3 regions of the Anaerotruncus massiliensis (ex Togo et al. 2026) genome follow, and region 2 is predicted to be linked to each of the others. Evidence: predicted binding sites of a transcription regulator. Region 2 holds the regulator's gene; each other region holds the start of a gene.
What was found. Region 2 encodes HrcA, which represses chaperone genes, less so after heat shock. Its sites were predicted from a motif close to TGTTAGCACTCNNNNNNNNNGAGTGCTAACA; they were not measured.

Region 1 (10,192 bases), on a different contig from region 2:
GGGAGAGGCCGCCGAGGGTGATCGCGGTGAAGATCGAGAGCGCGGCCGACGCGACGAGGGCGACGACGGCGGGGCGCAGGCCGTAAAAGACGGCCTTCACATAGATGTTCTCCTGGATGCGGCCGAACCACTTCGCGACGATGAGGATGATGAGGAAGGAGGGGAGCACGACGCCGAGGGTGGCACAGACGGCGCCGGCGACGCCCGACTGGGACATGCCCACAAAGGTGGCGATGTTGACCGCGAAGGGGCCGGGGGTGGACTCGCTGATGGCGATGAAATCGATGAGCTGCTGCTGGGTGAGCCAGCCGTGCGAGAGGATGTCCTGCTGGATCATCGGGATCATCGCGTAGCCGCCGCCGAAGGTGAAAAGCCCGATCTTGAAAAAGGTGAGGAAGAGGTAGAGGTTGATCATTTGCCGTCACCTCCCGCCGCTTCCGGGTTCCTGCGCGCGATCACAAGCTGGCGGACGACGCCGGCCGCGCCCGAGAGGACGAGCAGAAGGATCACGCTGACGTTGAAAAAGGAGGCCGCGAGGAAATCGATCAGGATGACGATCGCGACGAAGTTGGTGCGGGGGACCTGCTTGCCGAGCTTGATGACGGCATTGAGGATGAGCACGACGACACCCGCGCGGATGCCGTCGAACACCCAGGTCAGCCAGGTGAACCGCTGGTACTGCATGATGAAGAGGGAGAGCACCGCGATGATGAGGAAGGAGGGCAGCGCGACCCCGAGGGTTGCGGAAGCGGCCCCCCAGAACCCGGCGACGCGGTAGCCGATGAAGGTGGCTGAGTTGATGGAGACGGGCCCGGGGGTCGCCTCGGAGATGGCGAGCACGTCGAGCATCTCCTCGTCGCTGATCCACTGGTGGGTTTCCACCGCCTCCCGGTGGATGAGGGGGATCATCGCGTAGCCGCCCCCGAAGGTGAAGAGGCCGATCTTGAAGAAGGCGGCGAACAGTCTTAAAAGCGGGTGATTCTTTTTCATGTGCGATTCAGACTCTTTTCCACAGGCGACGCCTGTTTGATCAGCCGCGCGCCCAGGGGAACCCCTGACGAACCCGCGGCCCCGCGGGCGGGGCCGGCCGGAAAATGCGGTTACGCGTTTATTATACCCCGAAACGACAGGCCCCGTCAAACAATCTGAATAAATGTTACTGTTTTGTCATAAGCTACAGAAAGGAAAATTTTGTATGGAAGAGGGGAACGCCCATGACCATCCGCCTCAAACCCCTTGCGGTCTCGGTGGCCGTCCCGCTGGCCGGCGGGCTGCTCAGCAACTGGCTTTCAGGGGACGTCCGCGCGGTCTACGAATCGCTCGATCTGCCCGCCTTCGCGCCGCCCGCATGGATATTCGGGGTCGTGTGGCCGCTGCTCTACCTGCTGCTGGGGATCGCGGCCTATCTCATATGGGAGAAGCCCGCCTCCTCCGCGCGCACGCAGGCGCTCACTTTTTACGGCGCGCAGCTCCTCCTCAATTTCCTCTGGAGCCCGCTCTTCTTCCGGTTCGGGCTTTTCCGTTTTGCCTTCTGGGAGCTGTGCGCCCTTTTCGCGCTCGCCGCGGTCACCGCGGCCTGCTTCGCGATGCTCTCCCGGCGCACACTCTGGCTCACGGCGCCCTATCTCTGCTGGCTGCTCTACGCGGCGGCGCTCAACCGGGCGGTCGCGGCGCTGAATTGACCGCATCCTCTATCAATTTTTTTACCGCTGTGGTAGAATAGGGAAAAGGCCCGCGGGCAAAACGACGGAAGAAAAAAGGTGCGCAGATGAAACTGAATTTCAACAAACGGGATACGACCATGGCCGTCTACGCGTTTCTGGTGCTGGCGGCGGCGATCCTCTTCTACGGGCTGCTGAACAATTTTCCGGTGGTGGGCAGGGCGTTTTCGACGGTGTTGGGGCTGATTTCCCCCTTCATCTACGCGTTCGGCATCGCCTACATCCTCAATCCGATCTTGAAATTTATCGAGCGCGCCATCCTCTCCCCCCTGCTCGGAAAGCACGTCAGCGGCAAGTGCATCCGCGCGGTCGCGGTGCTGCTGACCTTCCTGTTCGCGGCGGGGGTGATCGCGGTCTTCGTCATGATCGTCATCCCGCAGCTGATCTCGAGCATCACGGGGCTCGTCTACAGGCTTTCCCGCTACCTCAATTCGCCTGACACCTGGCTGCCGCGCCTGCTGGCGCTCTTCCCCGACCTCGACCTTGACGCCACGATCTCGAACGCGCTCAGGCAGTACGCCGACACGATCCTGAACTCGACCGTCTCGATGATGAAGCAGCTGCTTCCCTGGCTCGTCTCGGCGTCCACCAGCTTTGCGTCGGGGCTCCTCAGCACGGTGGTGGGCATCATCATCTCGGTCTACATGCTGCTCGACAAGGAGCGGTTCTGCGCGGGCTGCAAAAAGGTTTGGTACGCCATCCTTCCGCAGCAGCGCGCCGACTGGCTGCTTGACCTGACCGCCGAGGCCAACCGGGTGTTCGGCGGCTTCATCAGCGGGAAGATCCTCGACTCCCTCATCATCGGCATCCTCTGCTTTTTGGGGATGACCCTCTTCAAGATGCCCAACGCGATGCTCATTTCGGTCATCGTGGGGGTCACCAACGTCATCCCCTATTTCGGGCCGTTTATCGGCGCGATCCCCTCGTTTTTCATCATCCTGATCGACGCGCCGATCAAGGCGCTGTGGTTCCTCGTTTTCATCCTCATCCTCCAGCAGTTCGACGGCAACATCCTCGGCCCCAAAATCCTCGGCGACTCTACGGGGCTTTCGGCCTTCTGGGTCATCTTCGCGATCATGCTGTTCGGCGGCCTCTACGGGTTCATCGGGATGTTTTTGGGCGTGCCCGTCTTCTCGGTGGTCTACATGCTCATCTGGCGGTTCGTCGACGCGCGGCTGGCCGCCCGCGGCATGCCGCTGGAACTGGTGAGCTACAGCGCGCCCGACTCGCCCATCCCGCAGGGCTCGAAGAAGCAGAAGCCCGCCCGGCGCGGCGCGCCGGGCATGCTGCGCGGGGCGCACGTCTCCCGCATCGGGCCGCCGCGCCGCAAAAAAACGGACGAGCCGGAGGACGCCTCCGGCGGGAGGGAAAACGACTCGACCGATGCGTGAACAAACTGTGAAGAAAGATGAATCTTTTGTTAAGATTTGCCGGTTTCCTCTCGCGCTGAGGAAAAGTGTGATAGAATACTCTATACAAAATGCGGCATCGAAAGTGAGGACTGACTGTGAAGGTCAAACGGTACAAGCTGGTTACCTACCTTGTCATTACCCTTGGCATCTGCCTCTATATCTTTTTTGAGGCGCCCAATCTCAACCCCTTTTTCTATTCGGACGGCGCCTTCTTCTGGGCGGTGGTCATCACCCTCTATGTCGGCGCGTGGGCGCTCATGCATTTCGGGGAGCTGACCTTCCAGTTCACCGACCGCAGCGAGCGGCCGTTCAACTATGTGCCAAACGAGAAGTTCCCCCGCTGGACCAAGCTCCTGCTTGCGCTGCCGTGGGTGTTTTTCATCGTGGTGCTGGTCGGCTCCTCCTTCATCTTCAACTGGAAGGCCTTCCGCGACCAGCTCGGCACCTCCGAGGTGGTCGAGTTTTCCGCGAGCATGCAGGCGGTCGACCTCAACCAGGTGCCGGTCGTAGACCAGGAGCTGGCCGTGCGGCTGGCCGACAAGAAGCTCGGCGAGCGCGCGGGGCTCGGCAGCCAGGTGCGCCTGGGCAGCAACGACGCGACGATCCAGCGGGTGGACGGCAAGCTCGTGTGGGCGGTGCCGCTCTACCATTCCGGCCTCTTCAAGTGGCTGACCAACATGTCGGGCACCCCGGGCTATATCCTCGTGTCCGCCACCGATGTGAACGACGTGCAGTACGTCGAAAATTTCAAGGTGAAATACCAGCCGGGCAACTACCTGCTGCACGACCTGACGAGGCACACCCGCTTCTTCGGGGCGTGGTTCGACGGGATCACCGACCCCTCCTTTGAGATCGCCGACGACGGCCAGCCCTACTGGATCTATACGACCTACCGCAACCGGCGCGGCTTCAGCCTCCCCGAGGCGACGGGCGCGTGGGTGGTCAACGCGACCACCGGCGAGATGGAAAAGTATACGATCGACACGATCCCCGAATGGGTCGACCGCATCCAGCCGGAGGACTTCATCATCCGCCAGATCAACAACAAGGGCGAGTATGTGCGCGGCTGGCTCAACTTCGCGGACAAGGACAAATACCGCGCCTCGGCCGGGCACATGATCATCTACAACAACGACCGCTGCTACCTCTTCACCGGCATGACGAGCGTGGGCGGGGACGACAGCGCGATCGGGTTCATCATGGTCGACATGGTCACCAAGGAATCGATCGTCTACCAGATGCCGGGCGCGACCGAGATGGCGGCGCAGGGCTCGGCGGAGGGCAAGGTCCAGCACCTGGGCTACGACGCGACCTTCCCGCTCATCCTGAACGTCGAGGGCCAGCCGACCTACTTCATGGCGCTCAAGGACCAGAGCCGCCTCATCAAGCAGTACGCCTTTGTATCGGTCGCCAACTATTCGATCGTCGGCACGGGCGAGACGATTCCGCTCGCGCTGCGCGACTACCAGCAGGGGCTCAAGAATTCGGGCATCGCGGGGGTCGCGCCGCCCGCCTCGGAGCAGGCCGTGGTCACCGGGACGGTCGAGCGCATCGCCTCGGAGGTGAGCGGCGGGGATACGGTCTACAAGATGATCCTCGCGGAGCACCCCGACAAGATCTTCACGGTCCCCGCGCTCGTCTCCGACGAGCTGGCGCTCACCCGCGAGGGGGACCGCGTCAAGATCGAATACACCGAGGGCGATGGGATCATCAGCCAGGCCACCGTGTTCGACAACCTCGCCTACACCCAAAAATAAGCAGCAGGGGTCCCGCGAAACCGCGGGGCCCCCTTCTTTTCCCGGCGGGGCGTTTCGGCCGGAACCGCTTTTTTCGCCCTGTTTTTGTTGACAGAACAGGTTTGCCTCACTATAATGGAAGAAATCCGGGCGATGTATTGAAATACCGCTTTAAACTGTAAAATTCACACGGGAGGAGGGATGGACGATGGAGAGGCTCACGGGGATCGGCGGGAGCGGCGGGCTCGTGTTCGGGCGGCTGCATTTCTTCGACAACTCGGTGCGCCAGGTGGGGCCCTGCCCGGCCGCCGACAGCCGCGTGGAGCTGGAGCGGTTCGAGGCGGCGCGCGCGGAGACGCTCGGCATCCTCGACGCGCTGCAGCTGCGCGCGCAGGAGGAGGCGGGCCCCGACGAGGCGCGCATTTTTGAAATCCATCGGATCATGCTGACCGATCCCGACTTCGAGGACCGGGTGACCGACCGGATCGTCCGGCAGGGCCTGACCGCGGAATACGCGGTGCAGGAAGCCGGACGGGAACTTGCGCAGATGCTGGCGGCGATGGACGACGCCTACATGCGGGAACGCAGCGCGGACGTGACCGACGTGTGCAACGGGGTCATGCGGAGGTTGCGCGGCGAAAAGGAGGCGGACCTGCCGGGGCGCGGTCCGGAGCCGTGGGTGCTCGCGGCGCGCCACCTGCTGCCCAGCGAGGTGGTGCGGATCGAGCGGGGCAGGGTGCTCGCGCTCGTCACGAGCGGGGGCTCGCAGATGTCCCACGCCTGCATCCTCGCGCGCACGATGGGGGTGCCCGCCGTGACGCGGGTGGGAGAGAGGCTCTTCACCCTGCGGGAGGGCGGGGTCGTCGTGGTGAACGGCTTTACCGGCGAGGTGTTCGCTGACCCGGACGAGCGCACCCTCATGGCGGTGCGGGAGGGCTGCCAGGGCCCGCGCGGACAGTCGGGCTGACGGTGCAGGGAAGCAAGTTCCCTCTTGCATTTTTTCGCGGATATGATATGATAGGAGCATACTCATAGCAGAGTAGGAACCGGCGCGTTAAGTGCCGCCCGAACGGGGAGTTGTCGGGCGGACGAAAAGGAATCCTTGCGGTGCCGGTCCCGCATCCCGCTGCTGCATCCAAAGAGCGAGCCCTCTTTTCATGTAGCAAGAGACTGTTACATGAAAGGAGGTTATTTTTTTGATGAATCGGTTTTCTTCCCTTGCGGCGGAGCTGCGCGGGATTCCCCGCCTGACCGCCGAGTCGGCCCGGGAGACCCGCAGCGTCCGTTCGCTGACGGGCACCTCGATGCTCATGGCGCTGTCGGTGCTGCTCAACCAGTTCACGATCTTCATAAGCGCGCTGATCCGCGTGAGCTTCACCTTCCTGCCGATCGCGGCCGCCGGCATGCTCTTCGGCCCGGTGCTCACCGGGCTGGCGGGCGCGGCCATCGACATCCTCAAGTACTTCACCCGCAACGACGGAAGCGCCTTCTTCCCCGGGTTCACGATCAGTGAATTCATGCGCGGCTTCCTCTACGGGCTGATCCTCTACCGCAAGCCGGTCACGCTCGGGCGCACGGCAGCCGCGCATCTGAGCGTCATGGTGGTGGTCACCTTCCTGCTCAACCCGCTGTGGCTGTCGATGATGTACGGGCAGGCGTTTGTCGCGCTCGTCGGCATGCGCGTGATCAAGAACCTCTTCCTCTTCCCGGTCGAAGTGGCGATGCTCTACGCGCTGCTCAAGGCCACCGCGACCATTCGCGCGCGCGCCCTTGTGTGAACCTTCTTTCTTTTCTATCGCAAAAGAAAGAAGCAAAGAAAATGCTCCTGAAGCAGGGCCTGCGGGCCCGGGTAAAGGGCTCCGCCCTCGAAAACGCCCGGCACTCTTTCAGAGTGCCGGGCGTTTTCTCACCCGCCGCCTTTTAAAAAAGGCGGACGAAAATTTTTATTTGGGAAAGAACCTCGCGGGCGGCGTGGCGCGATAGGGAACGGCGCCCTGCCCGCATCAAAAGTTTCGGGGTCCAGGGGGACTTTTCAAAGTCCCCCTGGCGGGGTTCAGGGGGGATTTCCAAAGCCCTCCCTGGCGGGGTTCAGAGGGGGATTTTCAAAGCCCTCCCTGGGCGGCGAAGCGCGTGAGGTTCTCGGCGGCGAGGCGCAGCAGGCGTTCGCGCGTCTCGACGGGCATCCAGCTCACATGCGGGGTGCAGATGACGCGCGGATGGAAGGCGAGCGGGTGGCCGGGCGCGGGCGGCTCCTCGGAGAGCACGTCGAGCCCGGCCATGTAGAGCCTGCCGGAGTCGAGCGCGTCGGCCACGTCCCGCTCGTTGAGGATCGCGCCGCGCGCCGTGTTGAGCAGCACCGCGCCCGGCTTCATGCGGGAGATCATCTCCGCGTCCACCATGCCGCGGGTCTCGTCGGTCAGCGGGCAGTGGATGCTCACCACGTCCGATTTCGCGAGCAGTTCGCCGAGCGGGACCATCCGGGCCGCGCCGTCTCCGGACGCGGGACGGCGGCGGCAGGCGAGCACCTCCATACCGAGCGCGGCGGCGGTCTTCGCCACCGCGCGGCCGATCTCGCCGTAGCCGATGACGCCGAGCGTCCTGCCCGCGAGCTCGAACATCCGCTGCCCGGCGACCTGCGGGTCGGTGGGGGAGACCCAGCGGCCCTCGCGGACGTAGCGGGCGTGCTCCGGGGTGGCGCAGGCGATCGAGAGGAGCAGCGAGATGGTGCTCTGCGCGACCGCCATCGTGCTGTAGGAGGGCACGTTGCGGACCGTCACGCCCGCGCGGCGCGCCGCCTCGAGGTCGATCATGTTGTAGCCGGTGCCGAAGGTGCCCGCGAACCGCAGGCGCGGACAGGCGGCGAAGGTCTCCGCGGTGAGGGGCGCGCGGTTGGTGAAGACCGCTTCGGCGTCTCCGATGCGCGCAGCGATCTGCCCGGGCGGGGTGTCGTCATACCATTCCACCGTAAAGCGCGCGGGGTCGAGCGGCAGGCCGCCCGTGCCGTACCCCGCGAGAAATCCGTCGAGAACCACTACTTTCATGCCCTGACCTCCCTTGCAGGGACATTGTAACAGAAGCGGGCGCGCATTACAAGAAACTGGGGGCGCGGACGGGCGATTGTTACCAAAATGTTAACATTGAAAATTTTTTGGAAAAGGGCTTGATTTTTAGAAAAAATGTATTAGAATAGTCTTAGCACTCAGAGAGAAAGAGTGCTAACAAATCTCCTTAAATTTGTCAAAAAACTATTATAATAACTGGAGGAATTCATCATGACGATCAAACCATTGGCAGACAGAGTTGTCACAAAGATGGCGGAAGCGGAAGAGACCACCAAGAGCGGCATCATTTTGGCGGGCTCCGCGAAGGAAAAACCGGAAATCGCCGAAGTTCTGGCGGTCGGCCCGGGCGGCCTGGTTGACGGCAAGGAAGTCAAGATGACCGTCAAGGTCGGCGACAAGGTCCTGATGAGCAAGTATTCCGGCACGCAGGTCAAGGTGGACGGCGAGGAATACACCATCGTGCGCCAGAACGACATCCTCGCGATCGTGGAATGATCACAGCCCCGTGAACAATAAATTTTGATATAGGAGACTGATAAATATGGCTAAGGTTATCTGCTATGGCGAGGATGCCCGCAAGGCGCTCCAGGCCGGTATTGACAAGCTTTCCGACACCGTTAAGATCACCCTGGGACCCAAGGGCCGCAACGTCGTGCTCGACAAGAAGTTCGGCGCCCCGCTCATCACCAACGACGGCGTGACGATCGCCAAGGAGATCGAGCTGCCCGACGCGTATGAGAACATGGGCGCGCAGCTGGTCAAGGAGGTCGCGACCAAGACCAACGACGCGGCCGGCGACGGCACCACCACCGCGACCCTGCTGGCGCAGGCGCTGGTGCGTGAGGGCATGAAGAACGTCACCTCGGGCGCGAACCCGATGGCGGTCAAGAAGGGCATCGCCAAGGCGGTCGACGCGGCGGTCGAGTCGCTCAAGGAGAATTCCAAGAAGGTCAAGGGCAGCAAGGACATCGCGCGCGTCGCGTCCGTCTCGTCCGGCGACGAGTTCATCGGCGAGCTGATCTCCGAAGCGATGGAAAAGGTTTCCGCCGACGGCGTCATCACGATCGAGGAGTCCAAGACCGCCGAGACCTACACCGACGTGGTCGAGGGCATGCAGTTCGACCGCGGATATATCACCCCCTACATGGTCACCGACACCGAGAAGATGGAAGCCGTCCTCGACGACGCCTACATCCTCATCACCGACAAGAAAATCTCCTCCATCCAGGAGATCCTGCCTCTGCTCGAGCAGGTGGTCCAGGGCGGCAAGAAGCTGCTCATCATCGCTGAGGACGTCGAGGGCGAGGCGCTCTCCACCCTCATCGTCAACCGCCTGCGCGGCACCTTCACCTGCGTCGCGGTCAAGGCCCCCGGCTTTGGCGACCGCCGCAAGGAGATGCTCCAGGATATCGCCATCCTGACCGGCGGCCAGGTCATCAGCGAAGAGGTCGGCCTCGAGCTGAAGGAGACCCAGCTGAACCAGCTCGGCCGCGCGCGCCAGGTCAAGATCCAGAAGGAGAACACGATCATCGTCGACGGTATGGGCGACAAGAAGGCCATCAAGGACCGCATCGCGCAGATCCGCGCCCAGATCGAGACGACCACCAGCGATTACGACAAGGAGAAGCTCCAGGAGCGCCTGGCGAAGCTCTCCGGCGGCGTCGCGGTCATCCGCGTCGGCGCTGCCACCGAGATCGAGATGAAGGAAAAGAAGCTGCGCATCGAGGACGCCCTGTCCGCGACCAAGGCGGCTGTTGAGGAAGGCATCGTCGCCGGCGGCGGCGTGGCGCTGCTTAACACCATCCCGGCGGTCGAAAAGCTCATCCCGGGCCTCGACGGCGACGAGAAGACCGGCGCCCGCATCGTCCGCCGCGCGCTGGAGGAGCCCATCCGCCAGATCGCCGAGAACGCCGGCATGGAGGGCTCGGTCATCATCGACAAGCTCCGCCGCACCCGCAAGGTCGGCTACGGCTTCGACTTCGCCAAGGAGACCTACGGCGACATGATCGAGCTGGGCATCGTCGACCCGACCAAGGTCACCCGCAGCGCGATCCAGAACGCCGCTTCCGTGGCGGCGATGGTCCTCACCACCGAGAGCCTCGTCTCGGACGAGAAGGAAGAGAACCCGGTCCCCGCGGCTCCCGCGGGCGGCATGGGCGGCATGTATTAATCCCGCGAAACCCCGCACCCCAAAGGCCCCGGCGCACCGCGCCGGGGCCTTTTTTGTGTGCCTGTGGGACGGGCCGCTGTGAAAAATTTCA
Region 2 (10,192 bases):
TAGGAGGTGAGCAGCGCGACCGCGTAGACGGGCGCGAAGTAAAGGGACTGGAACTTCATCAGGCAGGCCAGCGCCATGACGGCGCCCGACCAGACGGGCCTTCCCTCCTCGAGCAGCAGGAAGGCGAGCACCACCAAAAAGATCATGATGCTGTCCGTCTGCCCCCAGTAGGAGGAGTTGAGGATCCCGGCGGGATTGACTGCCCAGATCGCGGCGCCGGCCAGCCCCACGAGCTGCCCCTCCCGCCGCAGCACGCGGTAGAGGAGCGGGATGCACGCGAGGTCGAACAGCACCTGCCACCCCTTGAGGGCGAGCATCATATAGGGGTCGAAGGCGCGCACCGCGCCGATCCCGAGCAGCTTCCCCGTCAGGAAGAGGGGGAAGAGAAAAAGGGGCGGATAGTCAAGGTTCCCTATATTGTTATAAGCGCCGAAGAAGTCGTTTGCCACTCCGGTCGACCAGTCCACATAGAAGCTCAGGTCGAAATAGTGCACGGTGATATAGGCGACCATCAGCCGCACCAGCGCGGCGAACGCCACCAGCACGGTCAAAAACCAGCGAATCTGCCCGGGTGAGGGACAAAAGGAAGCGCCCAGTCTTTTTTCATCCATCAGTTTACTTCCATTGCAATCAAAATTTTATCATATCGCGCCAAAACTGTCTGTTGAAGGTGTGAAAATTTTGTAAACTTTCCACATTTCCGTCGTTTTGTATAAATTTTCTACGAAAAATAGCCGTCAATTAGGAAGTTTTGCTCATCCCCTGCGGACAGTTCCTTGCGTTCCACCCGCGAAAAATATCCGTTTTCCCGCAACAGCTGTGCGAACGTCCCGGCGGATTTCCCGTCCGGGGCCGTGCAGGAGATGGTCAGCACCCGTCCGCCCGCGTCGCAGTCGAAATCCAAAATCGTCGCGCCCGCGTCCTCCGCCGCGTCTAGCAGCGCGGAAAACTGGGAGAGGTGCCGGCGCGGGGAGACCTCCATGTTGGTCACGACCCCCGCCATCGAATTGATATACTTCATGAGCAGCTCGGATTTCACCGGATCGCTCAGAATCTGCGAAAGCCGCCCCTCCTCGCCGGGCGTTGCGATCGCCGCGACGAGGCTGCTGCGCATGAGCTCCCCGCGCATATCCGCCGCGCGGGAGGCGAGCAGCATCCCCGCGGCCACGACGGCGGCCAGCGCCGCGAAAGCCACCGCCGCGGCCGCGGCGCGGCTCCGCCCGCCGTCCAGCATGCGGGACAGCCTGTGCGCGACCTTCTCCTTACTCAGCATACGTCTCCCCCGCCACTCCGAGATATTCCTCCAGCGAGACGCCGCGTTCAGTGATCTCCCGCGCCGCGCGCTTTCCAACATACCGGAAATGCCACGGCTCGTAGGTGATCCCGGTGATCTCCGTCTTGTCCTCCGGGTAACGCAGGATGAACCCGTACTCGGGCGCGTGCGCCGCGAGCCATTTGGCGGCCTGCGTTTCGGCAAAGCCGTGGTTGAGCATCTGGTAACCGGGGGTCACGATGTCGGCCGCCAGCCCCGTCTCATGCTCGCTCGTGCCGGGAGGGGCGATCCACTGGGAGGTCACCTCGACCGCCTCCTCCTCGCTCAGGCCCAGCGAGATATACTCCTGCACCTTGTTGTTGAAATTCTGCCGCTGGCGCTCGGTCCCCCGGTAGGCGGAGACGACCATCAGGTCGACCCCCTGCGCGGCCGCGTCGTAGAGCATCCACAGCATCGAGCCCGCCGCATCCGCATCCATCTGGTAAGCTCCGCTCACCGGATAGAGTTCGGGCGTGTAGTCGTCCGGGACGGGGTTTTCCGCGTTCACAAGCAGCAGGTTCTCCAATTCGCCCGCCTCTTCGCGGGGGAGCATCGTGGGTTCCGGCATGGCGCCCTCCTCTTCCGGAGCGGATGAAACGCTCTCTTCCGGCGCGGGAGCGCGCGCGGTGCAGCCGCTCAAAATCAGCAGCGCCGCCAGTAAAAGCGCCGTCCCGGCTTTCCATAATCGTTTCATTCTATGCCTCCCATGCCTGTTCGTATGTTCCGGCGCCGTCCCGCGGCGGGCACCCGTTCCCCGCCCGAACTCAACGTTTGGACGGGGCGCAGGAAGAATTGTTCTAGATATCTCCGCCCGCGTCTTTCGCACACCTCACGGAGCGCGCCTGTGGCGGTTGTCCGCGCCGCGCCTGAGCCCAACATTTTGAAGGGGTCCGGGGGAACCTTTTTCAAAGGTTGCAGGCCCGTGCCCCGGCTGCGTCTCACGGGGCGCGCCTGCGGCGGTTGTCCGCGCCGCGCCTGAATCCAACGTTTTGAAGGGGTCCAGGGGGAAACTTTTCCAAAAGTTGCAGGCCCGTTCCCCGGCTACGTCTCACGGGGGGCGCCTGCGGCGGTTGTCCGCGCCGCGCCTGAGCCCAACGTTTTGAAGGGGTCCAGGGGAAACTTTTTCAAAAGTTTCCCCTGGTAGTATCTGCCGCGTCCGTCTCAAATATCCCCCGCCTCATAAAGGATGGCGGTGATGGCGGAAAGGGGCGCGGTCTCGCAGCGCAGGATGCGGCTGCCGAGCGAAAGGGTGAGCAGGCCGTTCCCGGCGGCGAAAGCCGCCTCGGAGGGCTCGAAGCCGCCCTCGCTTCCGACCATAATCGAAACCTCCCCGCCGAGCCGGCGGGAGAGCGCGCTTTTCAGGCTTTCGTCGGCATTCTCATAAAAAAAGATGCCCAGCGGCGATTCCTTCATACGCGCGACCGCCTCCTCGAAGCCGACAAGCGGTTCGACGGGCGGCACCCGGCCGCGGCCGCACTGCTTGGCGGCCTCGAGCGCGATGCGGTTGAGGCGTTCGAGCTTCTTTTTCATCGATTTTTCGTCGGGGCGGGAGACGCACCGGCGGGTCAGCACGGGCACGATCCGCCCGACGCCGAGCTCGACCGCCTTCTGCACGATCATTTCGAGCTTATCCCCCTTGGGCAGCGCCTGATAGAGGGTGATCTCCACCCCCGGCTCCCCGGCGGAGGGGGCGACCGCCTCCACCCGCAGGTCCACCCGCCCGGGATCGACCGTCTCGACGACGCACTGGTAGTCGTGCCCGGCGCTGTCGCAGACGGTGAGCGGCTCGCCGGGCTTCATACGCAGGGAGAGCGCGATGTGGCGCGCGTCCTCGCCGGTGATGACAGCGGACCGCCCATCCACCTCGCCGGTAAAAAACCGGGGCATCCCGCTACCCCCTCACGGCGGCCAGCGCGACCCAGCCGCCCGATTCGCGCCGGTCGGCGAGGCGGTAGCCCGCCCCCTCGAGGGCGGACACGACGTCCGCCTCCCGCGTGTCGATGATACCCGACGCGATGAACACGCCGCCCGGCTCGAGGAACCGCCCGAGGTCGGGGATGAGGCGCAGGATGATGTCCGCGACGATGTTCGCGGTCACGACCGCGAACCGCCCGTCCACCCTGTCCGCGAGGTCGCCTGCCAAAAAGGCCGCCCGGTCCCCGACGCCGTTGGCGGCGGCGTTTTCCTTCGCGACCCGCACGGCCACCTCGTCGATGTCCACGCCGACGGCCGAATCCGCGCCGAGCAGCAGCGCCGCCACGGCGAGGATGCCGCTGCCGGTGCCGACGTCAAGCAGCTTCACGCCGGGCGCCGCGTATTTTTCGAGCAGCTGCATGCACAACCGCGTCGTATCGTGGGTGCCGGTGCCGAACGCCATGCCGGGGTCCATCGTGAGCACGACCTCGCCGGGCGCCGGCGCGTAGTCCTCCCACGAGGGGCAGACGACCAGCCGCTCCCCCACCCTGGTGGGGAAGTAATATTTCTTCCAGGCAGTGGCCCAGTCCTCCTCGTCTACCTTGTCCGTCTCGACCGAGAAGGGCACCCCCTCCGCCTCCAGCCGCTCCCGCAGGTAGGAGACCGCCTCGAGCGGGCTCTCGCCGGGGGAGATGTAGAGGTGGATGACCGCGTGGGTACGGTCGCGCTCCAGAAGCTCCTGCTCGATCAGGTCGACGTGCGCGATCTGCGGGGCGAGCTCCTCGATGTCGCTGTAGTCCTCGATATAGATGCCGTAGGGCACCACCATGTTGGCGACCGCCTCGGCGGTTTCGATGCGCTCGACGGGCACCTTCAGTTTCACTTCGCTGTACTGCATGCCGCTCCTCCTTGTCCTAGTACGCTAATATTTAATTATACAACAAAACCGCCCCCATAGAAAGGGCGGTTTTGTAAACAATTCTTATTTCATCGCATCCTTGAGCTTGTCAAAAAAGCTCTTCCGCTTTTCATAGTTGCGGTCGCTCGACAGGTCCTCGAACTTTTTGAGTGCGTCCTTCTGCTTGGCGTTCAGGTTGCGCGGGACCTCGATGTTGACCTTGACGTACTGGTCGCCGCGCCCGCGCCCGTTCACGTAGGGGATGCCCTTGTTGCGCAGGCGGAAGACGGTGCCCGACTGGGTGCCCTCGGGAACGTTGTACTTGACCTTGCCGTCGATGGTGGGCACGACGATTTCGTCCCCGAGCACCGCCTGGGTGAAGGTGATCGGGATGTCGCACCACACGTCGAAGCCGTCGCGCTCGAAGAGGGTGTCCGGGCGCAGCGTGACCATGATGTTCACGTCGCCGGACGGCCCGCCGTTGAGCCCCTCGTCGCCCTGCCCGCGCAGCACGAAGGTCTGCCCGTCGTCGATGCCGGCGGGGACGGAGACCTCCAGCGTGCGGGTGTGGCGCACGCGGCCCATGCCGCGGCAGTCGCCGCACGGCTCCTTGACGATCTTGCCCTTGCCCGAGCACTTGGTGCAGGTGCGGGTGGTCTGGATGACGCCGATGGGGGTGCGCTGCTGGACCTTCACCTGACCGGTGCCGCCGCACTCGGGGCAGGTCTCGGGGGAGGTGCCCTTTTTGGCGCCGGAGCCGCCGCAGGTCTCGCATTTTTCAAGCCGCTGGACCGTGATCTGCTGCTTGCAGCCCTTGGCCGCCTCCATGAAGGAGAGGCCGACCGTCACGTTAATGTCGTTGCCGCGGATCGGGGCGTTGGGGTTGCGCGGCCGGGAGGAGCCGCCGCCGAATCCGCCAAATCCGCCGCCGAAGAAGCTCTCGAAGATGTCCCCGACGTCGAAGCCGCCGAAGCCCCCTCCGAAGCCGCCCGCCCCGGCGCCCGCGCCGTAGCTCGGGTCGACGCCCGCGTGGCCGAACTGGTCGTACCGCTGGCGCTTGGTGGAGTCGCTGAGCACCTCGTAGGCCTCGTTGACCTCCTTGAATTTGGCCTCGGCGGTCTTGTCCCCCGGGTTCATATCGGGATGGTACTGTTTGGCGAGCTTGCGGTACGCCTTTTTGAGGTCGTCCGCGGAGGCGTCCTTCGAGACGCCCAGTACGTCATAATAATCCCGTTTATCAGCCAATTGCCCTCACCTCTGCTTTCCGCTCCCATGTCACCGGAACGGCTGTTTCACGCGGCAAGGCGAGAGGCCCCGCCCCCCGCCTTGCCGCAGACTTTTTCCATTGTATTATTTTTTGTCGTCCTCGTCAACCTCGCGGTAGTCGGCGTCGACATAGTCCCCGCCGCCGGCGGAGGCGCCGCCGTCATCCTGCTGCGCGCCCGCCTCGGGGCCGGCGCTCTGCTGCGCCTGCTGGTACATCTTGGAGGACATCTCGTAGAAATCCTTCTGCAAGTCCTCCTGCTTCTGCTTGATGTCGTCGACGTTCGTGCCCTTGAGCGCCTCTTTGAGGGCGTCGATCTTCTGCTGGACGCGGCTCTTCTCGTCGGCGGACACCTTGTCGCCCAGGTCGGTCAGCGCCTTTTCGGACTGGTAGACCATCTGGTCGGCGGCGTTGCGCACGTCGATCTCCTCGCGGCGCTTCTTGTCCTCCTCGGCGAACTGCTCCGCCTCTTTGACCGCCTTGTCGATGTCGTCCTTGGACATGTTGGTCGACGCGGTGATCGTGACGTTCTGCTCCTTGCCGGTGCCGAGGTCCTTCGCGGTGACGTGGACGATGCCGTTCGCGTCGATGTCGAAGGTGACCTCGATCTGCGGCACGCCGCGCGGCGCGGCCGGGATGCCGTCGAGCCGGAACATGCCCAGCGTCTTGTTGTCGCGGGCCATCTCGCGCTCGCCCTGGAGCACATGGACCTCGACCGAGGTCTGGCCGTCGGCGGCGGTGGAGAAGATCTGGCTCTTCTTGGTCGGGATGGTGGTGTTGCGCTCGATGATCTTGGTGCAGACCCCGCCGAGCGTCTCAATGCCGAGGGAGAGCGGGGTGACGTCGAGGAGCAGGAGCCCCTTCACGTCGCCGCCGAGCACGCCGCCCTGGATGGCCGCGCCGACCGCGACGCACTCGTCCGGGTTGATGCCCTTGAAGGGATCCTTGCCGCAGAACGCCTTGACCGCGTCCTGCACGGCGGGGATGCGGGTGGAACCGCCGACGAGCAGCACCTTGTCGAGGTCGGAGACCTTGAGGCCCGAGTCGGCCATCGCCTTGCGCACCGGCTCCATCGTCTTTTCGACGAGGTCGGCGGTCATCTCGTTGAACTTCGCGCGGGTCAGCGTGACGTCGAGGTGCTTCGGCCCGGTCGCGTCGGCGGTGATGAAGGGCAGGTTGATGTTCGCCTGCGTCATGCCGGAAAGCTCGATCTTCGCCTTCTCGGCGGCCTCTTTCAGGCGCTGCATGGCCATCTTGTCGCCGCGCAGGTCGATGCCGGAGTCCTTCTTGAACTCGTCCGCCAGGTAGTTGATGATCCGCTCGTCGAAGTCGTCGCCGCCCAGGCGGGTGTTGCCGTTGGTGGCGAGGACCTCCTGGACGCCGTCGCCCATCTCGATGATCGAGACGTCGAAGGTGCCGCCGCCGAGATCGTAGACCATGACCTTCTGGTCCTGCTCCTTATCGATGCCGTAGGCCAGCGCGGCCGCCGTCGGCTCGTTGATGATCCGCTTGACGTCGAGGCCGGCGATGCGTCCGGCGTCCTTGGTGGCCTGGCGCTGCGCGTCGGAGAAGTAGGCGGGCACGGTGATGACCGCCTCGGTGACCTTTTCGCCGAGGTAGGCTTCCGCGTCGTCGCGCAGCTTCTGCAGGACCATCGCGGAAATCTCCTGCGGGGTGTAGTTCTTGCTGTCGATCGTGACCTTGTAGCTGGAACCCATATGCCGCTTGATCGAGGAGATCGTGCGGTCGGGGTTGGTGATCGCCTGGCGCTTGGCCACCTGACCCACCATGCGCTCGCCCGTCTTGGAGAACGCGACGACCGACGGGGTCGTGCGCGCGCCTTCCGCGTTGGCGATGACGACGGGTTCGCCGCCCTCCATGACCGCCACGCAGCTATTTGTCGTACCTAAGTCGATACCGATGATTTTTCCCATGATAAAAGCCCTCCAGATCTATTAAACTTAATTTTTACGAAAGGGATATCGTTTCGCGGCTCTCCCGCGGAATCGTCTGAACCTGATTTGCGCCGTCAGTTGGCGACCTTGACCATCGCGTGCCGGATGATCCGGTCCCCGAGCTTGTAACCCTTCTGGAACACCTCGACGATGACGCCCGCCTCGGCGTCCTCGTCCTCCACGTGCATGACCGCGTTGTGGAAGTCGGGGCTGAAGACGTCGCCCGCCGCGCCGAACTCCTCGACGCCGAGCTTGGCGAAAACGTCCTTAAAGTTTTGCAGAATCATCTCGACGCCCTTTTTGAATTCGGCGTCGGTGCAGGGCGCCGCGAGCGCCCGCTCGATCGTGTCCACGACCGGCAAAAACTGCGCGACCGCGGCGGCGGTGGCCTGCGGGTAGATCGCTTCCTTCTCCCGGACGCTCCGCTTGCGGAAGTTGTCGTATTCCGCCATCGTGCGAAGCAGCTTGTCGTTCAGGGAATCGACCTGCTCCCTGAGGAGTTCGGCCTCGCTCTTTTCGGAAGCGGTCTGTTCCGCCTCCTGCGCGGAGGCCTCCTCCCGCTCCTGCGGCTCCGCCTGCGGGGCCGTGTCCTTCGTCTCTTCTGCCAAATCTGCTCACAACCTATCTCTGTTATTGTTATTCCTGCTCAAACGTCTCCGCAAGGAGCTTTCCCAGCGTTTTGGAGAAATACTCGATGTGCGGGATGATCTTCGCGTAATCCATGCGCACCGGCCCGATCACGCCGATCGCGCCCGAATTCTGCTCGCCGATCTTGTAGCGCGTGACGACCACCGAGGTGTCCGCCAGCTCGCTCTGGGGGTTCTCCTTGCCGATCGTGATAAAGACCGCGTCGCTTTTGGAGGCGAGCACCCCGAGGAGCTGTTCACGGTTGTTCATCGTCAGCAGCAGGTCGCGGGCGATGTCGGAGAACTCCTTGTAGCCCAGCAGGTTGACGCTGCCGGAGGTGTAAAACTGCCCCTCGTTGATCTCGCGGCAGAGCTCGTACACGGTGGCGAGCACCGGGACGAAGAGGGTGGAGTAGTCGCCGAGGGTCACGGCGATCGAGTTGATGTACCACTGGGAGATGTCCGAAACCGATTTGCCGACCAGGCGGCCGTTACAGAACTGGTTGAGGAATTCGACGATCTCGGTGGTCAGCCCGAAGTCGACGCGGCAGACCTTGTTTTTGATGACACCGTTGGTCGCGATGACCAGCACGACGACGGTCCGCGCGCCCGCAGGGACGATCTCGACCCGCTTGACCTGCACCGTCTTGGGGGTGATGGTGGTCGAGACGGTCGCGCACTTGGTGTAGTCGGCGAGGGCCTCGGCCGCGTCCTCCAGGAGCCTGTCGGGATCGGGGTCGCGCACGTTGAAAAGCGCGTCGATCTCGCGCTGCTCCTCCTCCGAGAGGGGCTGGCAGTGCATGAGCTGGTCGACGTAGATGCGGTAGCCCAGATGGGAGGGCACCCGCCCCGCCGAGGTGTGGGGCTGTTCGAGCAGCCCCATGTCGAAGAGCGCCGCCATATCGTTGCGGATGGTGGCGGAGGACACCTGGAAGTCAAGCTTCCGGGCGACCGTCTTGGATCCGACGGGCTCCCCCGTCTCGATATAGGTTTCGACGATGGCCGTCAGGACCTTCAGTTTTCGAATGTCGAGCTTCACCGTTCCCACCTCACATTCCCGTTCCCGGCGAAGGGCTCTTTAGCACTCATTATTTACGAGTGCCAACAACTATAATGTACCACACTTTTCTGCAAAGTCAAGGGAATTCACGAAATGTTTACAGAATTTCTAGCACTCTATATATGAGAATGCTAATTATGTAAATTATGTACAAACTTTAAAAAATTCATTGTACATATTGACATTGCTTCCATTTTGTAGTTTAATAGGGACAGAGAGAGAATCAACCATTTCACAACCGACAACATAAGGAGGTTTTATCATGATCATCAAAGACGTTATGCTTCACTCCGCGGAGGACCTCCGCCAGTTCATGTATCTTGCCATGCAGTCGTCCGAGGACATCGGCGTGCACACCACCGACGGCAAGATCGCGGACGCGAAATCGATCCTCGGCCTGATGGCGCTCGACTACAACAAGCCCGTCAAGGTCGTCACCGAGGACAGCCACTTCATCAAGCAGATCGAAAAGTGGGCGGTCTAAGGTATCCCCGCCTCACGGACGAGGGCCGGCGGCCCTCCCCGCGTACCCCCGCCCGATCAATGCATCCCGCAATAAAGCGGCCGCCTTTGGCGGCCGCTATTTGTTTGCCGCCGAGTGGCGGAGCTTGTCGGTAGTCGACCGACAGCGACCCCTTAGGTTTACCGCTCATCGAGCGGCGCAGTTTGTCGGTGGTCGCTCGGCGAGCGGCGGAGCTACCGGGTCCCGCCCCGGCGGGCGGCCCTATTTCTTGGCCGCCCAAGAAATAGGGGAAAGAAACCGCAGGGGGCTTGGGCGGCCTGCCCGGGCTGCGCCCGGAGCGCGCTACGCGCGACGGCCGCTCGCGGGCGCTCCGCCCCGCGGCCCCGGCTTGAGTCCGCTTCGCGGACCCGGCCCTGCGGGCCGGATTCTCTATCAGGATGGCCTGCGGCCAAATCCCTGCGACCCCAGCGCCGCCTCCGGTTGGCCTTCGGCCAAAGTCGGCGGCGCCAGGTTCACGGATGAGCGGACGGGTGTACAGCATCCCGCCCGCCGCCGCGCCGCGGGCGCAATGCCTCTGCCGGCGAGTCTCCGGAACCGTACCGGAAGAGCTTCCGGGGAGGCACGGCCGCTTTTGCGTGGCGCGCAGCGCCCACGGGGAGGCGGAAAACTGCGCGGCTTCGCCGCGCACGCGCGCAGAGCG
Region 3 (10,192 bases), on a different contig from region 2:
GGATGGCCTGCAGGGGCATGCCGACGCCGATGATGCGCAGGTAGGCGCCCGCCTCGGGCATCAGTTCCGCCGGGACCCCCATCAGCCCGTAGATCTGCGTGGAAAAAAAGGTGAGGGCGACGAAGATGACAAGCGAGAGCGTGACGTTGACCACGAGCGAAACAGTGTAGGTCTGGGCGACCCGCTCGGTGCTGCCCGCGCCGATGTACTGGGTGATCAGGATGGTCGCCGCCATGCAGATGACCGAAAAGGAGATGAGGAGCAGATTGGTGATGACGTTGGCGTTGCCGATCGCTGCGACGGCGGTGGGGGAGGTGCGGGCCACCATCATCTGGTCGACGTTGCTGACGAGCATCTGGAGGACCAGTTCGACGAAGATCGGCCAGGTAAGTTGGAAGAGGTACCCGCGCGAATTGACATTTTGATCCATAAGCGTCCCCTGTTCACATCATAATAACGGAGTCATTATAGTACCTGCACGAAAAAAGTCAATGGATTTTCAGCACATCGCACAAATAAAGCGGACAGCACAAAAATGCTGTCCGCTGTAAGCCCGTGGTTCGTTATTTTGACATGAGGTCACAGATGGCGTTGGAGAAGGCGACGGGGTCGTCGATCGACATCCCCTCGATGAGCAGCGCCTGCGAATAGAGCAGGGAGGCGTACTGTTTCAGCCGGTCGCGGCCGCCCTCGTCCGCGTAGAGCTTCCGCATTGCCGCGAAGACGGGGTGGGAGGCGTTGACTTCCAGCACCCGCTCCGCCTTGGGCTTCTGCTCGCCGGGCATCGCGCTGAGCACCTTCTCCATCTCGAGCGAAACCATGCCGTCGCTCGAGAGGCAGACGGGGTGGGATTTGAGCCGGCTGGAGAGGCGCACCTCCTTGACCTTCCCGTCAAGGGCGTCCCGCAGAAAACCGAGCAGGTCCTTGTTCTCCTCGTTCTGCTTTTTGATCTCTTCCTTTTCCTCCTCGGTCTCCAAACCGAGGTCCTTGTCGGCGACCGACTTGAATTCCTTGTCCTCGTACTTGAAAAGCATCCGGAGCGCGAACTCGTCGACGTCGTCGGTGAGGTAGAGGATTTCGTAGCCCTGATCGCGGAGCAGCTCGGTCTGGGGCAGCAGGCCGATCTTTTCCACCGTTTCGCCGCAGGCGTAGTAGATGTATTTCTGCGACTCCTTCATGCGGCCGACGTACTCCGACAGGGTGACGAGCTTTTCTTCGCTCGACGAATGGAAGAGCAGCAAATCCTGCAAGAGGTCCTTCTTGGCGCCGTAATCGTTGTAGACGCCGAACTTGAGCTGGAGGCCGAAGTTCTTCCAGAATTTCTCGTATTTTTCCCGGTCGTTTTTGAGCATCGAGAGCAGCTCGGAATGGATCTTCTTTTCGAGCCGCCCGGCGATCACCTTGAGCTGGCGGTCGTGCTGGAGCATCTCACGGGAGATGTTGAGGGAGAGGTCCTGCGAGTCGACGAGGCCCTTTACAAAGCTGAAGCAGTCGGGCAGCAGGTCGGCGCACCTGTCCATGATGAGCACGCCCGAGGCGTAGAGCTGGAGCCCCTTCTCGTAGTCGCGGGAGTAGTAGTTGAAGGGGGCGCGGGCGGGGATGAAGAGCAGGGCGTTGTAGGTCGCCGCGCCCTCGGTGGAGCTGTGGATGACGAGCGCCGGGTCCTCGAAGTCGAAGTATTTCTCCTTATAGAAATTGTTGTAGTCCTCATCCTTCAGCTCCGACTTGTTCTTCTTCCAGATGGGCACCATGCTGTTGAGGGTCTCGTGCTCGGTGTAGTCCTCGTATTCGGGCTTGTCCTCGGGGCAGCCCTCCTTGAGACGGCGGGCGGGCATGTCCATGCGGATGGGGTAGCGGATGTAATCGGAGTACCGTTTCACAAGCGCGGAGACGCGGTGCGGGTCGAGAAATTCGTCGTAGTTCTCCTCCCCCTCGTTCTCCTTGAGGGTCAGCACGATCTTTGTGCCGTGGCCGTCCATTTCGCAGGGCTCGATCGTGTAGCCCTCGACGCCGCGGCTCTCCCATTTCCACGCCTCGTCCGAGCCATAGGGACGGCTGTAGACGGTGACGCGGGAGGCGACCATGAACGCCGAATAGAACCCGACGCCGAACTGGCCGATGATGTCAATGTCCTCCTTGTGCTCGCCGTCCTCCTCCTGCTTGAAGGCGAGGGAGCCCGACTTGGCGATCGTGCCGAGGTTGCTTTCGAGCTCGTCCTTCGTCATGCCGCAGCCGTTGTCCGTGATCGTAAGGGTGCGGGCGTCCTTGTCGAGGGCCAACTCGATCGAGAAGTCGTCCCTCGAAAGCCCGGTGAGATTCTCCGAAAGGGAGTGGTAGTAGAGCTTGTCGATCGCGTCGGAGGCGTTGGAGATCAGTTCGCGTAAAAAGATCTCCCGGTGGGTGTAGATCGAGTTGATCATCAATTCGAGCAGCCGTTTGCTCTCGGCCTTGAACTGCTTGGTGCGCATGAAACCAGACCTTTCTATCAGAATTTCATTAAAAACGAAAAGTTAGCACTCAATCTATTTGAGTGCTAACTATACTATAATATAAGTCGCAGGAAAAATCAAGTCTAAATTGTGAACATTTTCGGCAGTAAAACGCGCTCTTTCCGCCACTCATCTTATAGAAGGACAAAAAGGGGGGACCGGCATGGGCCGGATCAATCATCTGCTGAAGTTTGCCTGCATCGCGGCGGCGCTGACACTGCTTGCCGCTTCCCCGGCGCTGACCGCCCGGCCGCCCGAGCCGCTGGCTGAGACGGTCGAGATGCGCCTGCTGCCCGACGACCGCCCGATCCGCGTGACGGGCGACGGCCGGGTTCTCGAACTGCGCGCTCCCGCCGCCGGGCAGCTGCCCTCCCACGGCTTTGACGCGGAGCTGACGCCCGTCTACGACACGGCGGAGCCGGTCGACATCGCGCAGATGCCGGTGCGGGAAACGCCGGTTCCCTGCGCCTGCCCGTTTGACGGGGAAGCCGTGTGAAACGCCGGCCGGCATTGGCCGCGGCAGCGCTGACCGTCCGCCGCCCGGGAGCCCGGCTGATCGAATGAGGATAAAAAAGGACCGCCTTACGGCGGTCCTTTTTGTGGTTTAGGATTGGGTATAGGCCTGGCCCGTGTGCTCCTTGTAGTGGTGCGCTTCCTCGAGCATCATGTCCTTGACCTTCATCAGGCGGATCTGGGTGCTGCGTTCGTTCTCGTCGAGCTTCATCGTGATGTACTTGATGTTTTCCCGCAGTTCGGGGATCACGACGTGTTCGAGCGCGTTGACGCGGCGGCGGGTCTTCTCGATCTCGGCCGCCATCAGCTGGCAGGACTTCTCCACCTCGGCCAGCCGCAGCAGGTCGGGCAGGATGTCCGAGAGGGACTTGATCGCGCCGTCGAGGTCGGAGGAGGTGAAGGCGAAGCCGTAGGAATAGATGTTGTTTTCGTCGCCCGAGCGGGTCTTGTACTCGAAGACGGGAATCTCGACGCTCATGACGTTGCGCTCCGACGCCTCGAGGTAAACCTCCTGCATCGGGGCCATCATCGCCACGTTGAGCACCTCGTCGTCCATGCCCGCGCGCGCCAGCACGAAATTCTTGTTGGCGGCGGCGATGCCCGCCTCCACGGTTTCGCGCAGGGCCTTGTTTTCCCGCACCAGCTCGAGGAACTGACGCATCAGCTCGTCGCGCTTATCCTTGAGGAGCTTGTGGCCGCGCGTGGCGGTGACCAGTTTTTTCTTGAGTCTGGTCAGCTCCATGCGGGTCGGGTTCACCTGTGTTTTTGCCACGGTGCATCACCCCTCCTGCTGGCCGTAATACTGATCGAGGAACTTGTCGTCGATACGTTTCAGCTCGCTGCGCGGCAGGATGCGCAGCAGCTTCCAGCCGATGTCGAGGGTCTCCTCGATGTCGCGGTTGGCGTCGTAGCCCTGCGAGACGTACTCCTGCTCGAACGCCTCCGCGAACTTGGCGTAGAGCTTGTCGATGTCGGTCAGCGCGGCCTCGCCGAGGATGACCATCAGCTCCTTCGCGTCCTTGCCGCGGGAATAAGCGGCGAAGAGCTGGTTCATCGTGTTCGCGTGGTCGGCGCGGGTCTTGCCGACGCCGATGCCCTTGTCCTTCAGTCGGGAGAGGGAGGGCAGCACGTCGATCGGCGGGGTGACGCCCTTGCGGTAGAGCTCGCGCGACAGGATGATCTGTCCCTCGGTGATGTAGCCGGTGAGGTCGGGGATCGGGTGGGTCTTGTCGTCCTCGGGCATCGTCAGGATGGGGATCATCGTGATCGAGCCGGTCTTGCCCTTCTGGCGTCCGGCGCGCTCGTAGAGGGAGGCGAGGTCGGTGTACATGTAGCCGGGATAGCCGCGGCGTCCGGGGACCTCCTTGCGGGCGGCCGAAACCTCGCGCAGTGCGTCGGCGTAGTTGGTGATGTCGGTGAGGATGACCAGCACGTGCATGTTCTTCTCGAACGCGAGGTACTCGGCCGCGGTCAGCGCCATGCGCGGGGTCGCGATGCGCTCGACGGCGGGGTCGTTCGCGAGGTTGATGAAGAGCACGGCGCGGTCGAGCGCGCCCGTCTCGCGGAAGGACTCGATGAAGAAGTTGGACTCCTCGAAGGTGATGCCCATCGCGGCGAAGACGACCGCGAACTGCTCGTCGGTGCCGCGCACCTTCGCCTGGCGCGCGATCTGGGCGGCCAGTTGGGCGTGGGGCAGGCCGGACGCCGAGAAGATGGGCAGCTTCTGGCCGCGGACGAGGGTGTTGAGCCCGTCGATCGCGGAGATGCCCGTCTGGATAAACTCCTGCGGGTAGCTGCGGGCCGCCGGGTTCATCGGCAGGCCGTTGATGTCCATGCGCTTCTCGGGCAGGATCTCCGGACCGCCGTCGATCGGACGGCCGAGGCCGTCGAAGACGCGGGAGAGCATATCCTCCGAGACGCCCAGCTCCATGCTGCGCCCGAGGAAGCGGACGCGGGAGTTGGAGAGGTTGATGCCGGTCGAGGACTCGAAGAGCTGGACCAGCGCGTCGCTGCCGTTGATCTCCAGCACCTTGCAGCGGCGCTTTTCGCCGCTGGCAAGCTCGATCTCGCCCAGCTCGTTGAAGGTGACGCCCTCCACGCCGCGGACCAGCATCAGGGGGCCTGCGACCTCCTGTATGGTACGATATTCCTTCGGCATTAGAACTCCTCCTTCTGTTTGGCCGCGAGCTCGGCGATCTCACTGGCGAGCTCCCGCTGGATCGACTCGTACTCCGGTCCGATCTGGTCGGGCAGGATGTACTTGAAGCGGCCGATCTGCTCGCGCACCGGCAGGTTGACGAGGGAATCGACCGGGATGCCCTTGGAGAGGCCCTCGACCGCCGCGTCGTAATAGTCGAGCACGAGCTTCATCATCGTGAATTGCTTGGGCAGCGGGGTGTAGGTGTCGACGTCGTGGAAGGAGTTCTGGTGCAGGAAGTCCTCACGGATCGACCGCGCGGCCTCCAGCTTGATGCGGTCGGGCGCGGACAGCGCGTCCATGCCGACGAGCTGGACGATCTCCTGCAGCTCCGATTCCTCCTGCAACAGCAGCATCATCCGCTGGCGCAGGGAGGACCACTCGGCCGCGACGTTCTCGTTGAACCATTTCTCGGTGGTATCAGTGTAAAGGGAATAGCTTGTCAGCCAGTTGATGGCGGGGAAGTGGCGCTGGTAGGCCAACTGGGCGTCGAGGCTCCAGAAGACCTTGACGATGCGCAGCGTCGCCTGCGAGACCGGCTCGGAGATGTCGCCGCCCGGAGGGGAAACGGCGCCGATTGCCGAAAGGGAGCCCTCGCGGCCCTCGGAACCGAGCGTGATGACGCGGCCGGCGCGCTCATAGAACTGCGCGAGGCGGCTGCCGAGGTAGGCGGGGTAGCCCTCCTCGCCGGGCATCTCCTCGAGTCGGCCGGACATCTCGCGCAGGGCTTCCGCCCAGCGGGAGGTCGAGTCGGCCATCAGCGCGACCGAGTAGCCCATGTCGCGGAAATATTCGGCGATCGTGATGCCGGTGTAGATTGACGCCTCGCGCGCCGCGACGGGCATATCCGACGTGTTCGCGATCAGCACGGTGCGCTCCATCAGGCTGCGGCCCGTTTTCGGGTCCTTCAGCTCGGGGAACTCGTTGAGCACGTCGGTCATCTCGTTGCCGCGCTCGCCGCAGCCGATGTAGACGACGATGTCCGCCTCTGCCCATTTCGCCAGCTGGTGCTGGATGACCGTCTTGCCCGAGCCGAACGGACCGGGGACGGCGGCCACGCCGCCCTTGGCGATGGGGAAGAGGGCATCGATGACGCGCTGGCCGGTGACCAGCGGCATGTCGGGGGAGAGTTTTTCCTTATAGGGGCGGCCGCGGCGGACCGGCCAGCGCTGCATCAGCGTCAGGGGCTGCTCGGTCCCGTTGGCCGTCTCGATGACGGCGACCGTCTCGGTGATGTTGTAGTCGCCCTCTTCTATCGATTTGATCGTGCCGACGACCCCCACGGGGACCATGATCCTGTGCAGGACGATCTCCGTCTCCTGCACGGTGCCGATCACGTCGCCCGCGACGATCGCGTCGCCCTGGCGGACGACGGGGGTGAAGTGCCATTTCTTCTCCCGGTCGAGGGAGGGGACTTCGACGCCGCGCGCGAGCGAGTTGCCGATCTTCGCGCGGATCTCCTCCAGCGGGCGCTGGATGCCGTCGTAGATATTCGAGATGAGGCCGGGGCCGAGCTCGACGCTCATCGGCACGCCGGTCGATTCCACCGGCTCGCCGGGGCCGAGGCCGGAGGTCTCCTCATAGACCTGGATCGACGCCTCGTCGCCGTGGATCTCGATGATCTCGCCGATGAGGCGCTGCCCGGAAACGCGCACCACGTCGAACATGTTGGCGTCGCGCATCCCCTCGGCGATGACCAGCGGGCCGGCCACCTTTTTGATCGTACCTTTGCTCATAGCTTGCTTTCACCTGCTCTATTCCGGTTTCGGAGGCCCCGCAGCGGCGGGGTCCGCGAAAGCCCTATTTTGCCGGCGGTCAGTTGCCGCCGAAGATGATGTCGGAGCCAACTGCCTGCTCCACCGATTTTTTCACGTTCCGGATGCCCATGCCGGTGTTCCCCGAGACGCCGGGGATGGGGATGATGGCGGGGAGGCGCTGGGCGCGGTAGCGGTCGATCTCCGTTTCGAGCTGGGCTGCGAGCGCCTCGGTGACGTAGACCACCGCGTAATCGCCCTCCGCGAGCCTGCGCAGCTGCTTTGCGGCCTCGACCGGGTCGGTGACCGGGAAGGTGTCCAGGCCGAGCGCCGCGAAACCGTAGATGCTGTCCCGGTCCCCCATGACTGCTGTCCTATACATACATCTCCCTGATCCTTTCCCGGATCGACGCCTCCGGCAAATCGTTGAGCTTGCCGGAGAGGATGATCCGCACGCACTTGATCTCGTTTTCCCGCCCGAGGATATAGGCGGCGAGCGGTCCGATGCCGAACGCCTGGAACTGCTGCGGGCGGATCGACTCGATGATCACGTTGTCGCACCACCGCTCGAACGCGGAGGGCGACTGCTCGAGCGCCGAGACGGCGGCCGCGTAGTCGGTCGTGGAGAGGTAGTCGCTGACCGCCTCGAGGCTGTCGGCGGCCGCGCGCGCGAGCTGGTAGACGTCGAGCGACCGGCAGGGCGCCAGCGCGCGGCGGATGAATTCGAGGGACTTGCCCGTCTTCTGGCAGCGCACGGCGGTCTTGATGTCCGCCGCCGCGACGGTGAGCTCGGCATATTTGGCGATCAGCTCACTGTCGCTCTCCCGCCCGGCGCGCTCGATCGCTTCGAGCGCGGCGCGGTCGATGACGATGTCGCAGAGCTGGCCGTCCCGGGTCTGGGAGAGGGCGGTATACGCCTCCTCGGCCGGGGCGCGCATCGCCTCGGGCAGCAGGCCGAATTCCTTCTGGCGCACGGCGTCGAGGATCGCGCGATAGTCGACCGTCCCATGTGAAATGAAGATGCCGAAGTCCTCTTCGCCGGTGCAGACCAGCTTGACCGCGGCCTTGAGATTGTGGTAGTCGTTGGCGTAGAGGAAGACGTCGAAGACCGACATGTCCTCCACCAGCTCCCCGATCAGGCTCCAGGTCTTCTCCCGCTCGGCCGCGAGCATGCGCTCAGCGCCGATTCCGGGCTCGCCGTCCCCCCAGCCGCGGTCGGCCAGCAGGCGCATGCACTCGTCGTAGCTTTTGGCCGCGAGCAGCTGTTCGATCGCCTGTGAGTTGAGGAGGGAGAGCTCCTTGGAGCGGATACGCGCAACGGCATAGGTATATAACGAATCGGACATTGCCTAACCTCCTTTGCGCGAATTAAGAGAAGAGCAGCTCCTGGACCCGGTCCTGCAAACGCTCGCGCGCCGCGTAAAAGAGCGCCTCGATCGAGCAGTTCTCCTCGATGCCGCCGTAGCTGAGCACGAAGCCGCCGTCGATGTCGCGGGTCTCCCGCGAGACGGTGAGCTTCCCGTTCGCGGATTTCGCGAGCGAGGTCTCGAAGCTGGCGGGCAGCCGCCCGAGGTCGGCGGGGGAGAAGAGCAGCTCGCCCTCCTGCGGGAGGGAAAACTTGCTGATCATCTTGAGGATCAGCGCGAAATAATCGGAATCGGGGAGCTTGTAGATCGACTGGCGGGCGCTTTCGATCGCTTCGCCGATGATCTCCTGCTTGGCGGCGAGCACCGCGCGGCGCTGCGCCAGTTCGGCGGCGGATCTCGCGGCGGCCAGATGGTTCTGCACGTCGGTTTTCGATTTGGCCAGGATCGCGCCGGACTGCGTCCGCGCGTCCTCCGCCGCCTTCGCGGCGAGCTGCCCGGCCTCCTCCTTCGCCTGTGCGGTGACCGCGTCCGCGGCCTGCTGCGCCTCGTCCCGAATCTGCTGTACAATTTTTTCTAGTCCGGTCATAGCAGAATTCTCCTTACTTTGAAAGTGCGGAACATTCCGCCGGGGATTACAGGCTCAGGCCGCCGACGCCGAAGATCGAGAGGATCGAAACGAGCAGGGCGAGGATCGCGTAGGTCTCGACCATCGCCGGGAAGATCATGGACTTACCGAACGTCTCGGGGCGTTTGCAGATCATGCTGATCGAGGCGACGGAGGCGCGCGCCTGACGGATCGCGGACCAGAGGCCGACGAACGCCATCGGCATGCAGGCGGCGAAATAGAGCAGGCCCTTGACGAGGGAGATGTTGGGGTCGCCGCCGAGGATGCCGATCTGGGTGAGGGTGATGAAGGCGATCAGCAGGCCGTAGATGCCCTGCGTACCGGGGAGAAGCTGAAGGATCAGGACTTTACCAAAGCGGTTGGGGTCTTCGGTGACCGCGCCAGCCGCGGCCTCGCCGGCCATGCCGACGCCGATCGCGGAACCGATCCCAGCCATCAAAGCGGCGAGGGCCGCACCAAGCAACGCAAAAGCAATTCCCAAAGAACTCATTTCAGATTTCCTCCTTAAATTTGTAATATTTCGTATGGGCGGCGAACGGCGTGAACGCACGGCCGCCCCCCTCATAGAACTTGCCGAAGAACTCGACAAACTGCAGGCGGTTGGTATGGACGTAGGCGCCCAGCAGGTTGATGCCGATGTTCAGCGTGTGCCCGATCAGGAATACGACGATGAACATGATCGCGCCGACGATGCCGCCGCCCGCCATGCTGCCCATCTTGTTGAAGACCTGCGCGATGACGCCGGTCGCGAGACCGAGCGCCAGCAGGCGGGAGTAGGAGAGGATGTCGCTGAGGTAGCCGGTGACGTTATAGGCGCTGTAAAGCCCCTGCGCCAGCCGCGCGAACGGGTTTTTGGAGTCCCGCCCGCCCGTCAGGATGATCCCGACGAGCCCTGCGAGCGCGCACCACGCCGCAACCGTCGCGGCGATCGGCGGAAGCTGGAAGGGGATGCCGAGCATCTCGGTGATCATCGGCATGGTCAGCAGATAGACGATGCCGCCGCCGACCAGCAGGTACCAGAACACGACGTCGCAGACCGCGTCGTAATATTTCCCCTCCCGCGCGTACTGGTAGAACTTGAGCCCCAGCCCGACGAAGAGGTGGATGATGCCGATGAGGAAGGAGAAGGTCAGCAGGCGGATGGGCTCGCTGACCGGCTCGAACCAGATGGGCCGCAGCGCCAGGTCGCTGTGGAAGAAGGTCGACGAGATGACCGCGACCGCGTCCCCGAAGAAGCTGCCGAACAT

Region 1: groES (co-chaperone GroES) is a predicted target of HrcA. The motif match lies at 8,060-8,090, and genes of this name have one in related genera.
Region 3: htpG (molecular chaperone HtpG) is a predicted target of HrcA. The motif match lies at 2,509-2,539, and genes of this name have one in related genera.

Annotation. Positions count from the first base shown of each region.
Region 1 is NZ_JAPJQF010000007.1:31,030-41,221, reverse strand. It holds gene RCI06_RS04120 (chromate transporter) at 1-415, opposite strand, end outside; gene RCI06_RS04115 (chromate transporter) at 412-990, opposite strand; gene RCI06_RS04110 (TspO/MBR family protein) at 1,215-1,682, shown strand; gene RCI06_RS04105 (AI-2E family transporter) at 1,769-3,112, shown strand; gene RCI06_RS04100 (hypothetical protein) at 3,229-4,890, shown strand; gene RCI06_RS04095 (phosphoenolpyruvate-utilizing N-terminal domain-containing protein) at 5,078-5,836, shown strand; THF riboswitch at 5,903-6,000, shown strand; gene RCI06_RS04090 (folate family ECF transporter S component) at 6,069-6,647, shown strand; gene RCI06_RS04085 (D-2-hydroxyacid dehydrogenase) at 6,972-7,910, opposite strand; gene groES (co-chaperone GroES) at 8,142-8,426, shown strand; gene groL (chaperonin GroEL) at 8,473-10,101, shown strand; gene RCI06_RS04070 (hypothetical protein) at 10,098-10,192, opposite strand, start outside.
Region 2 is NZ_JAPJQF010000052.1:121-10,312, reverse strand. It holds gene RCI06_RS12100 (glycosyltransferase 87 family protein) at 1-611, opposite strand, end outside; gene RCI06_RS12095 (hypothetical protein) at 722-1,273, opposite strand; gene RCI06_RS12090 (M15 family metallopeptidase) at 1,263-2,006, opposite strand; gene RCI06_RS12085 (16S rRNA (uracil(1498)-N(3))-methyltransferase) at 2,474-3,199, opposite strand; gene prmA (50S ribosomal protein L11 methyltransferase) at 3,204-4,124, opposite strand; gene dnaJ (molecular chaperone DnaJ) at 4,209-5,369, opposite strand; gene dnaK (molecular chaperone DnaK) at 5,475-7,322, opposite strand; gene grpE (nucleotide exchange factor GrpE) at 7,418-7,951, opposite strand; gene hrcA (heat-inducible transcriptional repressor HrcA) at 7,980-9,008, opposite strand; gene RCI06_RS12055 (HPr family phosphocarrier protein) at 9,292-9,513, shown strand.
Region 3 is NZ_JAPJQF010000001.1:111,713-121,904, reverse strand. It holds gene RCI06_RS00590 (MATE family efflux transporter) at 1-430, opposite strand, end outside; gene htpG (molecular chaperone HtpG) at 564-2,468, opposite strand; gene RCI06_RS00580 (hypothetical protein) at 2,653-2,985, shown strand; gene RCI06_RS00575 (V-type ATP synthase subunit D) at 3,094-3,774, opposite strand; gene RCI06_RS00570 (V-type ATP synthase subunit B) at 3,781-5,160, opposite strand; gene RCI06_RS00565 (V-type ATP synthase subunit A) at 5,160-6,935, opposite strand; gene RCI06_RS00560 (V-type ATP synthase subunit F) at 7,015-7,335, opposite strand; gene RCI06_RS00555 (V-type ATPase subunit) at 7,328-8,299, opposite strand; gene RCI06_RS00550 (V-type ATP synthase subunit E) at 8,322-8,906, opposite strand; gene RCI06_RS00545 (V-type ATP synthase subunit K) at 8,953-9,435, opposite strand; gene RCI06_RS00540 (V-type ATP synthase subunit I) at 9,437-10,192, opposite strand, start outside.